One region of the Rhizobium mulingense genome, then DNA from elsewhere that is predicted to be linked to it. Evidence: predicted binding sites of a transcription regulator. Region 1 holds the regulator's gene; each other region holds the start of a gene.
The links. Region 1 encodes PhoB, which activates phosphate uptake and scavenging genes when phosphate is short. Its sites were predicted from a motif close to TGTCATNNANCTGTCAT; they were not measured.
Positions count from the first base shown of each region.

Region 2: the regulator PhoB is predicted to act here: its motif matches at 3,306-3,322, upstream of PYR71_RS14060 (DUF2794 domain-containing protein).
Region 3: the regulator PhoB is predicted to act here: its motif matches at 2,819-2,835, upstream of PYR71_RS18245 (YdcH family protein).

Region 1 covers NZ_JARFVE010000002.1:504,328-509,062, reverse strand. The annotation lists gene pstB (phosphate ABC transporter ATP-binding protein PstB) at 1-782, shown strand, start outside; gene phoU (phosphate signaling complex protein PhoU) at 827-1,540, shown strand; gene phoB (phosphate regulon transcriptional regulator PhoB) at 1,672-2,355, shown strand; gene PYR71_RS02610 (GcrA family cell cycle regulator) at 2,834-3,367, opposite strand; gene PYR71_RS02605 (aspartate aminotransferase family protein) at 3,792-4,735, shown strand, end outside.
Region 2 covers NZ_JARFVE010000005.1:297,703-302,437, forward strand. The annotation lists gene acnA (aconitate hydratase AcnA) at 1-2,090, shown strand, start outside; gene PYR71_RS14055 (DUF1223 domain-containing protein) at 2,322-3,062, shown strand; gene PYR71_RS14060 (DUF2794 domain-containing protein) at 3,345-3,746, shown strand; gene PYR71_RS14065 (GNAT family N-acetyltransferase) at 3,753-4,310, opposite strand; gene PYR71_RS14070 (Bax inhibitor-1/YccA family protein) at 4,420-4,735, opposite strand, start outside.
Region 3 covers NZ_JARFVE010000007.1:207,278-212,012, forward strand. The annotation lists gene PYR71_RS18225 (tetratricopeptide repeat protein) at 1-504, opposite strand, end outside; gene ykgO (type B 50S ribosomal protein L36) at 613-738, opposite strand; gene PYR71_RS18235 (5-(carboxyamino)imidazole ribonucleotide synthase) at 903-1,979, opposite strand; gene purE (5-(carboxyamino)imidazole ribonucleotide mutase) at 1,976-2,470, opposite strand; gene PYR71_RS18245 (YdcH family protein) at 2,509-2,712, opposite strand; gene PYR71_RS18250 (YdcH family protein) at 2,941-3,114, shown strand; gene PYR71_RS18255 (ArsR/SmtB family transcription factor) at 3,313-3,573, opposite strand; gene PYR71_RS18260 (sulfite exporter TauE/SafE family protein) at 3,645-4,409, opposite strand; gene PYR71_RS18265 (thiamine phosphate synthase) at 4,518-4,735, shown strand, end outside.

The DNA.
Region 1 (4,735 bases):
CGCTGGATCAGAAGATGAGCAACGTCCCGTATAAGATGATCGGCCAGGATGTCTCGGTTTTCTACGGCGAGAAGCGCGCGCTTTTCGATGTGAACCTGAACATCCGCGAAAACACCGTAACCGCCCTGATCGGCCCCTCGGGCTGCGGCAAGTCGACCTTCCTGCGAAGCCTCAACCGCATGAACGACACGATCGACGGCTGCCGCGTCGCCGGCAAGATCACCCTCGACGGCGACGATATCTATGATCCCGACATCGACGTCGTCGAGCTTCGCGCCCGCGTCGGCATGGTCTTCCAGAAGCCGAACCCGTTTCCGAAGACGATCTATGAAAACGTCTCCTATGGCCCGCGCATCCATGGCCTGGCCAAGTCGAAGGCCGACCTTGACCAGATTGTCGAGAGCAGCCTGCAGCGCGCCGGCCTCTGGAACGAGGTCAAGGACCGCTTGCATGAATCCGGCACCGGCCTCTCCGGCGGTCAGCAGCAGCGCCTGTGCATTGCCCGCGCCGTCGCCGTCAGCCCCGAGGTCATCCTGATGGACGAACCCTGCTCTGCGCTCGACCCGATCGCCACCGCCAAGGTCGAGGAACTGATTCATGAGCTGCGCGAAAACTACACGATCGTCATCGTCACCCACTCCATGCAGCAGGCCGCGCGCGTGTCGCAGCGCACCGCCATGTTCCACCTCGGCAACCTCGTCGAGGAGAACGATACCGACAAGATGTTCACCAACCCGGACGATCCGCGCACCCAGGACTACATCATGGGTCGCTTCGGCTGATTGCGGCAATCCGAAGCCTTCCCGTTATTCGAGGACAAAGCCCCATGGCATCGACACATATTTATTCTGCCTATGATGATGATCTGAAGTTCCTCTCCAGGCGAATTTCCGAAATGGGCGGCCTGGCCGAGCAGATGGTCGCCGAATCCGTTCGCGCCCTGGTCAACGGCGACACGGCGCTGGCGCAGAAGGTCATCTCTGACGATGTGATCCTCGATCACACCGAACGCGAAATCGGTGACAAGGCGATCGTCACCATCGCCCGCCGTCAGCCGATGGCCGCGGACCTGCGCGAAATCATGGGTTCGATCCGCATCGCCGCCGATCTCGAACGTGTCGGCGACCTCGGCAAGAACACCGCCAAGCGCGTCATCGCCGTGCAGAGCACCGGCGTTCCGCGCAAGCTCGCCCGCGGCCTCGAGCACCTGTCCGAGCTGGCGCTCGTCCAGCTCAAGGAAGTGCTCGACGTCTATACGACGCGCGCCGCCGACAAGGCGACCGCCATCCGCGAGCGCGACAACGAGATCGACGCGATGTACACGTCGCTGTTCCGCGAGCTCCTGACCTATATGATGGAGGATCCGCGCAACATCACGAGCTGCACGCATCTTCTGTTCTGCGCCAAGAACATCGAGCGCATCGGCGACCATGCCACCAATATTGCCGAAACGATCTACTACATGGCGACGGGAGCCCAGCCGGAAGGCGATCGTCCGAAGGATGACAGTGCCAACACCGTCGGTGCCGCCACGGAATAACCGTGTCGAGCCCATTGCGTGCGTGCCCGTTCGGGGCGCGCAAAGAGGTCGCAGCCAATTTCTGATTTTGCGCGGGATCCTGGCTTAAATCACTCCGGATTTAAGGATCATGCGCGAGGAGACGAACACGCATGATCCCGAGAGTTGCAGTTGTTGAAGACGAAGAGGCCCTCAGCGTGCTCCTTCGCTATAATCTCGAAGCGGAAGGCTTCGAGGTCGATACCATCCTGCGCGGCGACGAGGCCGAAATCAGGCTTCAGGAGCGCACGCCCGACCTGCTCATCCTCGACTGGATGCTGCCCGGCGTCTCCGGCATCGAACTTTGCCGGCGCCTGCGCATGCGGCCGGAAACCGAGCGTCTGCCGATCATCATGCTGACGGCGCGCGGCGAGGAGAGCGAGCGTGTCCGCGGGCTTTCCACCGGCGCCGACGATTACGTCGTCAAACCGTTCTCAACCCCCGAGCTCGTCGCCCGCGTCAAGGCGATGCTGCGCCGCGCCCGCCCCGAGGTGCTGTCCTCGGTGCTGAAATGCGGCGATATCGAGCTCGACCGCGAAACCCACCGCGTCCATCGTAAGAGCCGCGAGGTCCGCCTCGGTCCGACCGAATTTCGCCTGCTGGAATTCCTGATGTCGTCGCCGGGCCGCGTCTTCTCCCGCTCGCAATTGCTCGACGGCGTCTGGGGCCACGATATCTATGTCGACGAACGCACCGTCGACGTCCATGTCGGCCGCCTGCGGAAGGCGCTGAATTTCTCCAACATGCAGGACGTCATCCGCACCGTGCGCGGCGCCGGCTATTCGATGGAAGCGTGAGGCGCAGGAAGTGTGTGTGGTCGGCGTTCCCACCGGTGCAGCCTTTCCACTCGCAATGCGCCAGCGCAGCCTATGCGTGTTCGGCACCACTTCTCCTCCGTCATCCCAGGGCTTGACCCTGATCCATGCTGCTGGAACCGCGCGGCCATGGCATCCAACTGCAGACAAACAATTGAAGCCGCGTGCTTGGTTGTGGATCCCAGGAGCAAGCCCTGGGATGACGGAGTTTGGGGAGGACGACCGGCAAGAAGCGAGACGTCTGGAGCAACTAAGCTAGAGCGATTCAGCCTTTCATGGAAACAAGAGTCCTCTAATGGAGTCCTTGAAAAAACCGCTTCAGGCGTTTCCTGGAATTGATCTAAGATCTGGACGGGTTTGCGCTCTTTGCCGTATCAGCACCTAACGCCACAGCTCCGTCGCTCCACAAAAAAACGGGCCGCGCGGGCCCGTTTCGCATTTCCATGACTGGTCCGCTCGCTCAGCTGACCCGCGCTGCCGCCCGGCGCCGTTCATTGACCGGCTGATAGGCGAGCTTCTGATGATAGCTGCAATAAGGCGAATTGTCGGGGGATTCGCAGCCGCAGAAGTGGAAATCCTCCTTCAGCGGATCGCCGACCGGCCATTTGCAGGTGCGTTCGGTCAGTTCCGTCAGGCCGAGGCGGCGCGAGATCGGCACAACCACATTGCCCTTCGGAACATATTCCATTTCCTCGATCGTTTCGATCTCGATCTCTTCCTTCAGCATCGTTGCGCCCTGCTGGCGGGTAACGGTGCGGGTGGTAATTCGGGAGGCGTAGTTCGGCGCGCGCGGCGCCGATGTCTGGCGCTTCGGCGTGCGCGCCGCCGTCGCCGTGCCGCCGGCCTTGGCGCGGCCCGGCAGGCTCAGCCGGTGTACCTTGCCGATAACGGCGTTTCGGCTGACACCGCCGAGCTGCGCCGCGATCTGGCTGGCGCTGAGCCCTTCGGACCACAGCTTCTTGAGTTTCTCGACCCGCTCGTCTGTCCAGTTCATGCCCTGTCTCCACCTTTTGCGTTGGTGATGGCAGAATCCCTCACCGTTGTCCCGGAAGCCTCCGAAACAAGAAACGCTTGATCAATTTTGGTGACTAGTTCCGCCGCATGCAGTCTAGTAATTGAACTTTAACCTAGTGTGAGGCTGACTCCGTGACAAGAGTCGCGGGAATCCGGATGAATCGAATTCGTAGTTTTCCCCAACTTGCTGCCCCTGCGTGTCATTTCTGCAATAATGCCTGTTGAAGGCTGAAAATGCCGCTGTGCAAGCTTGCTGCATCCGCTAAGGCCGCAGTTTTGTTGACATTGCAGCGCGAAAAGGAAATAGTACCGATCGCCGCCGAAAGGCGGCATTTTTGATTTTTCGGGCCTGGTTTTCTTAGCCGGAGTCCGTACTTGACAACGCTGATCGGGAGACCCGCGCCATGGCCGAAGCCGCGCCGCTTTATGACACCTATTCTCGTGCCCCGCTGCGGTTCGAGCGAGGCGAGGGCGTGTGGCTGATCACCGAAGGCGGCGAGCGTTATCTCGATTTCGGCGCCGGCGTCGCCGTCACCTCCGTCGGCCACGGCAATCCGCATGTGGTCGCGGCGCTGAAGGAGCAGGCCGACAAGGTCTGGCACCTCTCCAACATCTATGAGATCCCCGGCCAGGAGCGGCTGGCCAAACGGCTGACGGACGCCACTTTCGCCGACAAGGTGTTCTTCACCAATTCCGGTGCCGAGGCGCTTGAATGCGCGATCAAGACGGCGCGCCGCTATCAGTTTTCCAAGGGCCATCCCGAGCGCTTCCATATCATCACCTTCGAAGGCGCCTTCCATGGGCGCACGCTTGCGACGATCGCCGCCGGCGGTCAGGAGAAATATCTCGAAGGTTTCGGCCCCAAGGCTCCGGGTTTCGATCAGGTGCCGTTCGGCGACATCGAGGCTGTGCGCGCCGCCATTACCGATGCGACGGCGGCAATCCTGATCGAGCCGGTGCAGGGCGAGGGCGGCGTGCGCCCCGCCACCAGCGAATTCATGAAGGCGCTTCGCCGGATCTGCGACGAAAACGGCCTGCTGCTGATCCTCGACGAGGTCCAGACCGGCGTCGGCCGCACCGGCAAGCTCTTCGCCCATGAATGGTCCGGCATCACGCCCGATATCATGGCTGTCGCCAAGGGCATCGGCGGCGGCTTCCCGCTCGGCGCCTGCCTTGCGACCGCTGAGGCCGCTTCCGGCATGAAGGTCGGCACCCATGGTTCGACCTATGGCGGCAATCCGCTGGCCATGGCCGTCGGCAGCGCCGTGCTCGATGTCATTCTCGCCGACGGCTTCCTTGAACATGTGCGCGACGTCGCGCTGGTCTTCCGTCAGGGGCTGGCCTCGCT
Region 2 (4,735 bases), on a different contig from region 1:
ACGGCGAGACGATCGCCTATCCGGATACCTGCGTCGGCACCGACAGCCATACGACGATGATCAACGGTCTCGGCGTTCTCGGCTGGGGCGTTGGCGGTATCGAAGCAGAAGCAGCCATGCTCGGCCAGCCGGTTTCGATGCTTCTTCCCGAAGTCATCGGCTTCAAGCTGACCGGAAAGCTCAAGGAAGGCGTCACCGCGACCGACCTCGTTCTGACCGTCGTGCAGATGCTGCGCAAGAAGGGCGTCGTTTCCAAGTTCGTCGAATTTTTCGGCCCGGGCATGGACAACATGCCGCTCGCCGACCGTGCGACGATCGGCAACATGGGTCCGGAATACGGCGCGACCTGCGGCTTCTTCCCGGTTGACGGCGAAACCATCAACTACCTCACCATGTCCGGCCGCACCCATGACCGGATCGCGCTGGTCGAAGCCTATTCGAAGGCCCAGGGCATGTGGCGCGAAGGCGATGGTTCCGATCTCGTCTTCACCGATACGCTGGAACTCGATCTCAGTGACGTCGTGCCGTCGATGGCCGGCCCGAAGCGTCCGGAAGGCCGCATCGCGCTCGAGAACATCGCTTCCGGCTTCGCTGGCTCGATGGAAACCGACTACAAGAAGCCCGGGCAGCTCAACAACCGCTACGCTGTCGAGGGCACCGATTTCGACCTCGGCCATGGTGATGTCGCGATTGCCGCCATCACCTCCTGCACTAACACCTCCAACCCGTCGGTTCTGATCGCTGCCGGCCTGCTTGCCCGCAACGCCGTTGCCAAGGGCCTGAAGACCAAGCCGTGGGTCAAGACTTCGCTGGCACCGGGATCGCAGGTGGTCGGCGAATATCTCGCCAAGTCCGGTTTGCAGGCCGATCTCGACAAGCTCGGCTTCAACCTTGTCGGCTTCGGCTGCACCACCTGCATCGGCAATTCCGGCCCGCTTCCGGCGCCGATCTCGAAGACGATCAACGACAAGGGCCTGATCGTATCCGGCGTGCTCTCCGGCAACCGTAACTTCGAAGGCCGTATCTCGCCTGACGTCCAGGCGAACTACCTCGCTTCGCCACCGCTCGTCGTTGCTTACGCGCTTGCCGGCACGGTTCAGAAGGACCTGACGAAGGAGCCGATCGGCGAAGACCAGGACGGCAAACCTGTCTACCTCAAGGACATCTGGCCGACCTCGCAAGAGGTTCAGGAATTCATCCTGAAATACGTGACCCGCGAGCTCTATGAAAGCAAGTACGCCGACGTCTTCAAGGGCGACGTCAACTGGCAGGCCGTTCAGGTTCCGCCGGGCCAGACCTATGCCTGGGACGACAATTCGACCTATGTCCAGAACCCACCTTACTTCGTCGGCATGGGCAAGAAGGGCACCGGCGTTTCGGACATCAAGGGTGCGCGCGTCCTCGGTCTGTTCGGTGACAAGATCACCACCGACCACATCTCTCCGGCCGGTTCGATCAAGGCGGCATCGCCGGCTGGCGCCTATCTGATCGGTCATGACGTTGCGGTTGCCGACTTCAACCAATACGGCACGCGCCGCGGCAACCATGAAGTGATGATGCGCGGCACCTTCGCCAATATCCGCATCCGCAACCACATGCTCGGCCCGAACGGCAAGGAAGGTGGCTACACCATTCACTATCCGTCGAAGGAAGAGACCTCGATCTACGACGCGGCGATGCAGTACAAGTCCGAAGGCGTGCCGCTCGTCATCTTCGCCGGTGTCGAATACGGCAACGGCTCCTCGCGCGACTGGGCGGCCAAGGGCACCAACCTGCTCGGCGTCAAGGCGGTGATCGCCCAGTCGTTCGAGCGCATCCATCGCTCGAACCTGGTCGGCATGGGCGTCATCCCCTTCGTCTTCGAAGAGGGCACGACCTGGCAGAGCCTTGGCCTCAAGGGCGACGAACTCGTCACCATCGAGGGCCTGGACAAGATCAAGCCGCGCGAGCGGAAGATCGCCAAGATCACCTATAGCGACGGCACCGTGAAGGACGTTCCGCTGCTGTCGCGTGTCGATACGCTCGACGAGGTAATCTACCTCAACAATGGCGGCATCCTGCAGACGGTCCTGCGCGATCTCGCTGCCTGACCATTACGAGCCCGACATGATCATGGCCGCCGGAAAGCAATTTCCGGCGGCTTTCTTATGCAGCGGCAGTCATCGAGCGAACTCACGATGATTTGTTTTCCGCGGCTTCCGGTCGTGCCGCGTCTCACCCGTTCGTGACTTTTCGTTTGGACCCGGAAGGATTATTCGTACGTTCATATCTCAGCGCCGTTGGTTCCAATACGCCGTCGGCGCTGAAAAAGAGGTGCATGAATGTCCCCCCGATTCTTGATCCCGCTATTGGCCGCTGTTGTTCTCGCAGGCCCGCTGCGTGCCGAAGACGACACGCCGAAAGGCGTCGTCGAACTCTTCACGGCGCAGGGCTGCTCCTCCTGTCCCCCCGCTGATGCGGCTTTCCGCAAGCTGGTGAATCAGGGCGATGTCATCGCGCTCGCCTATCACGTCGATTACTGGAATTATCTCGGCTGGGCCGATACGCTGAGCTCGAAGGAAAACACCGAGCGGCAATATGGCTATGCCAGGACGATGGGCCGCAGCAACGTCTACACGCCGCAGGCGATCGTCAACGGGCGCGGGCATCTGGCCGGCGCCGATCTCAACGGCATCAACAGCAAGATCGACACCTATAGCGGCGAAGGCAACGGCCTGACCGTTCCCGTCAGTGCGTCGATGCGCGGTGACGAATTGGAGATCAAGATCGGCGCAGGGCAGGGCAAAGCCAATGTCGTCATGGTCTATTTCGACAAGGAAAAGACGATTGAGGTCGAAAAAGGCGAGAACAGCGGCAAGAAGCTCTCCTATCTGCACAGCGTCACCAATGTCGAAACCGTCGGCATGTGGGATGGCAAGGCGACCAATCTGACGCTGCCGGCAAGCGTGCTGCAGCGGCCGCAGCTAGAGGGTTGCGCTATCCTGCTGCAGTCGGCGACCGCAAACGGCGATCCGGCCGCGATCCTTGGCGCGACCGTGGTGATGGCGGGCAAAAATATCTGAAATTTCATTCTGATGCGGATGAAAGTCCGGGCGGCCCGGCTGAGCGTATTCGGGGCTGGGGTTAAGGTCGATACGCTCCGCCGGGCCCTTTGGCGCGCTGGCGCCAAACCGGGATGCATAATTCCCCTGCAAATGAGGCGCTGTTTTGACTGAAATGCGGCGCCGCAGAGAAAGCGTCGTGTCTTCCACTGCGGCCGAATGTGACGGACGGCACTCTTGCAATTTGTGTCGGCTCGGGCAAACTGTCATTCTCCTGTCACAAGCGGAGGCCTCGGGAGACTGATGACAGATCAGCCGGATTTGCGACACGGCGAAAGCCGCTTCGTCGACAATAGTTCTTCAGTCGTCGTCGATCTCAGGGAATACAAACAAAGCAAAGACCCGCTTCCGGTGACTTTCCATAGGCGCGAACTCGACGCGATCCTGCGGATCTACGGCCGCATGGTCGGGGAGGGCGAATGGCGCGATTACGCCATCGATCACCTGAAAGACAGGGCGGTGTTTTCCGTCTTCAAGCGCTCCGGCGAAATGCCGCTCTTCCGAATCGAAAAGAACCCGAAGCTCGCCGCCAAGCAAGGTGCCTATTCCGTGATCAACGTCAACGGCATGATCCTGAAGCGCGGACACGAGCTGAACCTGGTGCTGAAAGTGTTCGACAAGGCTCTGAAGCTGGTCGACAAGTAGGCTTGATCAGCCTGCAAACAGCGTCCCGGGATAGGCGGATGGATCCGGATCGGTTGTCATGCCCTGGCCGAGGCTGCGCTGCATGAGCATCGTGTCGAGCCAGCGGCCGTGCTTGTAGCCCGTGCCTTGCATCAGGCCAACCTCCACGAAGCCCGCCTTGAGATGAAGCGCGATCGAGGCGGGACTTGCGCCGCCGATGACGGCCACCATCTGACGAAAACCAAGGGCGGTGCAGCGATCGATCAATTCGCTCATCAGCGCCTTGCCGATGCCGCGGCCGCGCGCTTCGGGCGCCAAGTAAATAGAATCCTCCACCATCCAGCGATAGGCCGGGCGGGTGCGAAAGGCCGAGGCATAGGCGTAGCCGAGGAAGTTTTCGGCCTCATCGACTGCGGCGATATAGGGATATTGCTGGCCGGCGATCGCGGCAAAACGCTGCGCCATCTCGGCCTCGGAGGGCGGTATTATCTCGTAACTCGCAACACCGTTCAGGACGGAGTCGCGATAAATCCCGGTAATGGCGGGGATATCGGCTTGAGAGGCGTCGCGCAAAAGGAAGGACATCGAGGAGCTGCTCCAACGGCGAGGCAGAGCTCCTCTAAAACCATTCCTTCGAAAATAGCGCAACAAAAAAGGCGGCCGAAGCCGCCTTTTTCGATCTTGATGGACCTGCCTATTTACGGTTGCCCATGAACTGCAGCAGGAACATGAAGAGGTTGATGAAGTCGAGATAGAGCGTCAGCGCGCCCATGATCGCCTTGCGGCCGGCAACAGCGACGTCATCAGCTTCGTAGTAGAGCTCCTTGATCCGCTGCGTGTCATAGGCGGTAAGACCTGCGAAGATCAGCACGCCGATCACCGAGATTGCGAACTGCATCGCGGACGAGGCCAGGAAGACGTTGACGATCGACGCGATGATCAGGCCGAACAGACCCATGATCAGGAACGAGCCGATTGCCGACAGGTCACGCTTCGTCGTGTAGCCGTAA
Region 3 (4,735 bases), on a different contig from region 1:
ATCGTTGCCGGAATTGCTGAGGATCGCGGCCATGCCGGAGAGCGCGCCGAAATGGCGCGGCTCGAGATCCAGCACATGTTCGATGTCGGACATCGACTTGCGGTAATTGCCCATGACGAAATTCAGCGTGGCGCGCCGATTCCAGCTTTCGGCGTAATCGGGCTTAAGCGCTATTGCCTCATCGAGGAAATCGAGCGCGGCGGGATTGCGTTTTTCCTCAATCGCCTTGTCGGCCCATTGCATCAGCAGATTGACGGTCGCGCTGCCGGAATCATTCCATTCCAGGCGAATTTCGTTGGCGATACCGCTGGCCTTGTCGGGATCGCGCTCACGCTTCAGCTGGCTGAAGAGCTGATCGAGGCGCTGCTTCGGCGAATTGGCGGCATTGCTTTGCTCGACGATGACATCCTTTTCCGCCGCGATGGCCGGAAGCGGAGAGATGGAGAGGACGAGGAAGAGCGGCAGGGCCGCTGGCATCAAAGCAAAAAAGCGCATGGCGGACATATTAGCCCGCCAACGCCGAAGATCAAACAAATTTGACGTGATCACCGCAGCGACCTACCGGATGTCCGACGGCGCAACTGCGCGGCGCGGCGATCCGGATGCGCGTAATCAGCCCTGACGAGCCTTGTAGCGCGGGTTCAGCTTGTTGATGATGTAGATGCGGCCCTTGCGGCGAACCAGACGGTTGTCACGGTGGCGAGCCTTGAGCGACTTGAGCGAATTCTTGATCTTCATTTTTCTGATCCGCGATCTTATGGGGGAATTCACATTCGCCCGTATCTTTAACAATCAAAAGCGCGCCGTCGGGGCGCGCTCTTTAGGTGGGGGAGCAGATACCCCGTCACCTTTTCCGTGTCAACCACGTGACGGTGTTTTTCCCCCGGCGAGAGGGTGTTTTCTCACCGGGAAAGCGGGGATTTCGGCGCCAACGTGGTGACATGGCCCATCTTGCGGCCGGGGCGCCACTCCGTCTTGCCGTAGAGATGGACCAGCGTATCGGGTCGTCGCAGCCAGTCGGGAACGGCAAGGATATCGTCGCCGATCAGGTTCTGCATGACGCAGTCGGAATGGCGCACGGCATCGCCGAGCGGCAGGCCGGCGACGGCACGGATGTGCTGCTCGAACTGGCTGACGGTACAGGCTGCCTCCGTCCAGTGTCCGGAATTGTGCACGCGCGGAGCCATCTCGTTGGCGATTAGGCTGCCGTCGGCAAGCACGAAGAATTCGATGCCGATGACGCCGACATAGTTCAATGCCGCGAGGATTTTTTCGGCCGAGCGACGTGCGGCTTCGCCCGTCGTCGCGGAGATCGCGGCGGGAACCGTCGAGGTATGGAGGATGCCGTTGCGGTGTATATTTTCGGCAGGATCGAAGCAGACGACCGCGCCGTCGGCGGTGCGCGCGGCGATGATCGAAACCTCGCGCTCAAAGGCGACGAAGCTTTCGAGGATCAGCGGCACGGCGCCGAGCGCAGCATAGGCGCCGTCAGGGCTGTCGGCCGCTGAACGGAAAACCTTCTGTCCCTTGCCGTCATAACCGAGACGGCGGGTCTTCAACACGCCCCGACCGCCGAAATCGTTCAGCGCCGCCTCGAGATCGGCCTGGCTGTCGATCGCGTGAAAGCGGGCGGTGGTAATGCCGCAATCGTTGAGGAAGCGCTTCTCGACCAGGCGGTCCTGGGCGGCTTCCAGCGCTCTTGGCGGCGGATAGACGGCAATGCTTGCCGAAAGCGTTTCTGCGGCGGCAACCGGCACGTTCTCGAATTCGTAGGTGACGACATCGCAGGCAGCGGCAAGTTCGGCCAGCGCCGCCGGATCATCGTAGGCGGCAACGATCTGCCGGTTGGCGAGCTGAGCGGCTGGGCAGTCCGCCTGCGGCTCGAGAATGATCGTGCGGAAATTCAGTCTGGCGGCGGCGATGGCCAGCATGCGGCCGAGCTGGCCGCCGCCGACAATGCCGATCGTGCTTACAGTCATTGGTCGTCCATCGGATATTCGGCGATGCTGGCACTCTGACGTTCGCGCCATTCGTCGAGCCGCTCGGCGATTTCTTCGTCGGAAAGGGCAAGCACGGCGGCGGCGAGAAGGGCGGCGTTGACGGCGCCCGCCTTGCCGATGGCGAGCGTTCCCACAGGAATACCGGCCGGCATCTGCACGATGGACAGAAGACTGTCTTGCCCGGACATGGTTTTCGACTGGACCGGTACGCCGAAGACCGGCAGCGGCGTCATCGATGCGGTCATGCCCGGCAGATGGGCGGCGCCGCCGGCGCCGGCGATGATGACCTTGAAGCCCTCGGCGCGCGCGCCCTTGGCGAAATTCGCCATTCGGTCGGGCGTGCGGTGCGCGGAGATGATGCGCGCATCATAAGGGATTTCCAGGGCTTCCAGCGTATCGGCCGCGTTCTTCATGGTTTCCCAATCGGATTGGCTGCCCATGATAATGGCGACGGGTGGTCTGTCTGTCATCGTTGCCGCTATTCCTCTCAAGCGATCGGGCGATACGATCAGGCGATGATATCAGGGACAATCTGATCTTCCAGCTTGGAAAGCTTGTCCTTGATAACGAGCTTCTTCTTTTTCATGCGCTGGATTCGCAGTGCGTCGCATCCGGTCTCGATCATGGCGTTGATCGCGGCGTCGAAATCCTCGTGCTCCTGACGCAGACGCGCCACCATGAGCCTGATTTCCGCCTGTTCCTGATCGGCCATATGCATTCCCCGTTATCGTCTTCGGATCTTGTCCGATCTGCCGATGATTTCCGCAAGCTCCTATCACCAAATACGGGTAACGGCTAGTTAGTCTTGATCATGAATTTGCCATCTCATCTTCATCTTTTCGCCTTCGACAAGCCTTCAAAAATATGTCACAGTCCGGCGCGTTGACACCTTGATCCCCGACGATGATGGCCGGGGAGGGTAAGAGGAAGGAAGGGTCAAATGACAGTTCAAGCTCATCTTGAATCACTCCAGAAAAAGCATGTTGCTCTCGAGGAGGAGCTGCACGCGCTCAGAACAGCTCCCTCTATCTCCGATACGGAAATTGCCGAATGCAAGCGCCGCAAGCTGCGCATCAAGGACGAGATTCAGCGTCTCAAGTCATCCGTCCACTGATCTTCCCAAGGGTCGCCGGCCGATCATCTTGCGTATGAAGAGGTAAATCCATCCATTCCGCCTAAAATTTGCAAGACCCGGTGATTTTACACCAGAATTGCGCCAGCCCGATGCTCGCGGCATCGCGGCTGGCGCCTTTGCATCTCCCGCCGCCGATCGCGTTCATAGGATTAGGTTTGGGGTCTTGTCGGAGGGTGATCAGGCCCAGAACTGATCCAGCCACAGATTGAGCTTGTCGAAGCCGCGGTTGTTGACCGCGTAAATGCGTTTCGTGCCTTCCGACGTCACCGAGACGAGGTTGCTGTCGAGCAACGCCTTCAAGTGTTGCGACACGGCCGGCCGGCTGATCGGCAGGCCCTCGGCGAGCTCGTTGACTGTCCGCGGCGCGCGTCGCAATTCCTCCAGCAGAAACCGCCGGTTCGGATCGGCAATCGCAGAGAAGGGGTCCGTGTTCGACATGGCGCAACGCTACGGCAAACCGGCCGCGGCGGCAAGGAAATTGTGCGTTGCAGCGTGGAACAGCGCCGCCCTTACCCGCCGAGGCCCTCGCGCACGATCAGCAAGGCGGCGATCAGAGCCATCGCGTACATGAAGGGATAGAAGATCGCCGGCTTCATGCGGCGCACGCACCAAGCGCCGGCAAGCGTGGCGAGCGGGGCGAAGGGCAACAGCGTTGCCGAGGTCGCCAGGTTCTGCGTGTCGAGCTGGCCGAGCGCGAAATAGGGGATCAGCTTGACGGCATTGAGGATCGCGAAGAAGCGCACACTGGTGCCGGTATATTCGCGCGGCTGCAACTTGAGCGGCAGGGCATAAACCTGGAAGGGCGCGCCGCCGGCATGGGCGACGAAGCTGCCATAACCGGAAAACGTCCCCCAGAGGCTGGCGGCGATAGGCCGCTGGCCGCGCGGCGGGATCACCTTGCCGGTGCCGGGACCGAAATTGTTCCAGAAATAACGCAGGCAGAAGAGGATGGTAACCGCCCCGATGACGATGCGCAGCATGTTGCCCGGAACCAGCGCCGACGTCGCCCAGCCGAGGCCTATGCCGAAGATTGCGCCCGGCAGCATGATCTTCAGCGTCGTCCAATCGCCATGTTTGCGCCAGATGACGAGCGAAATCATATCCATGAAGATCAGAACCGGCAGCAGGATCGCCGCCGCTTCGACCGGCGAGACGACCAGGGCGAGAAAGGGCAGGCCGATCAGCGACAAAGCGTCGCCCATGCCGCCTTTCGCGAGGCCGATCAGGAGGACGGCGGGCACGGCGGCGTAGTAGAATGACAAATCCTGCGGCATGCTTTCGGCGTCCTCCTCTTGCAAGCCTCCTCTATCGGAACTACTCACACAAAACGAGTGCGGATCCGTGCTTTCGAAACGGGAATTCGCTGGAAACGGAAAGACCTCATGACCGAACCGGAAAACCGCTGCCGTCTTGTGCTCATCGCCCCCGATATCGCCGATGCCGATGAACAGGCAAAGATCGTTGCCGACGCACTGAAAGGCGGCGATGTCGCCTCGGTGATCGTGCCGCAATACGGACTCGACGACGGCGCCTTTCAAAAACATGCCGAAAAGCTGGTGCCTGTCATTCAGGAAGCCGGCGCGGCGGCGCTGATTGCGGG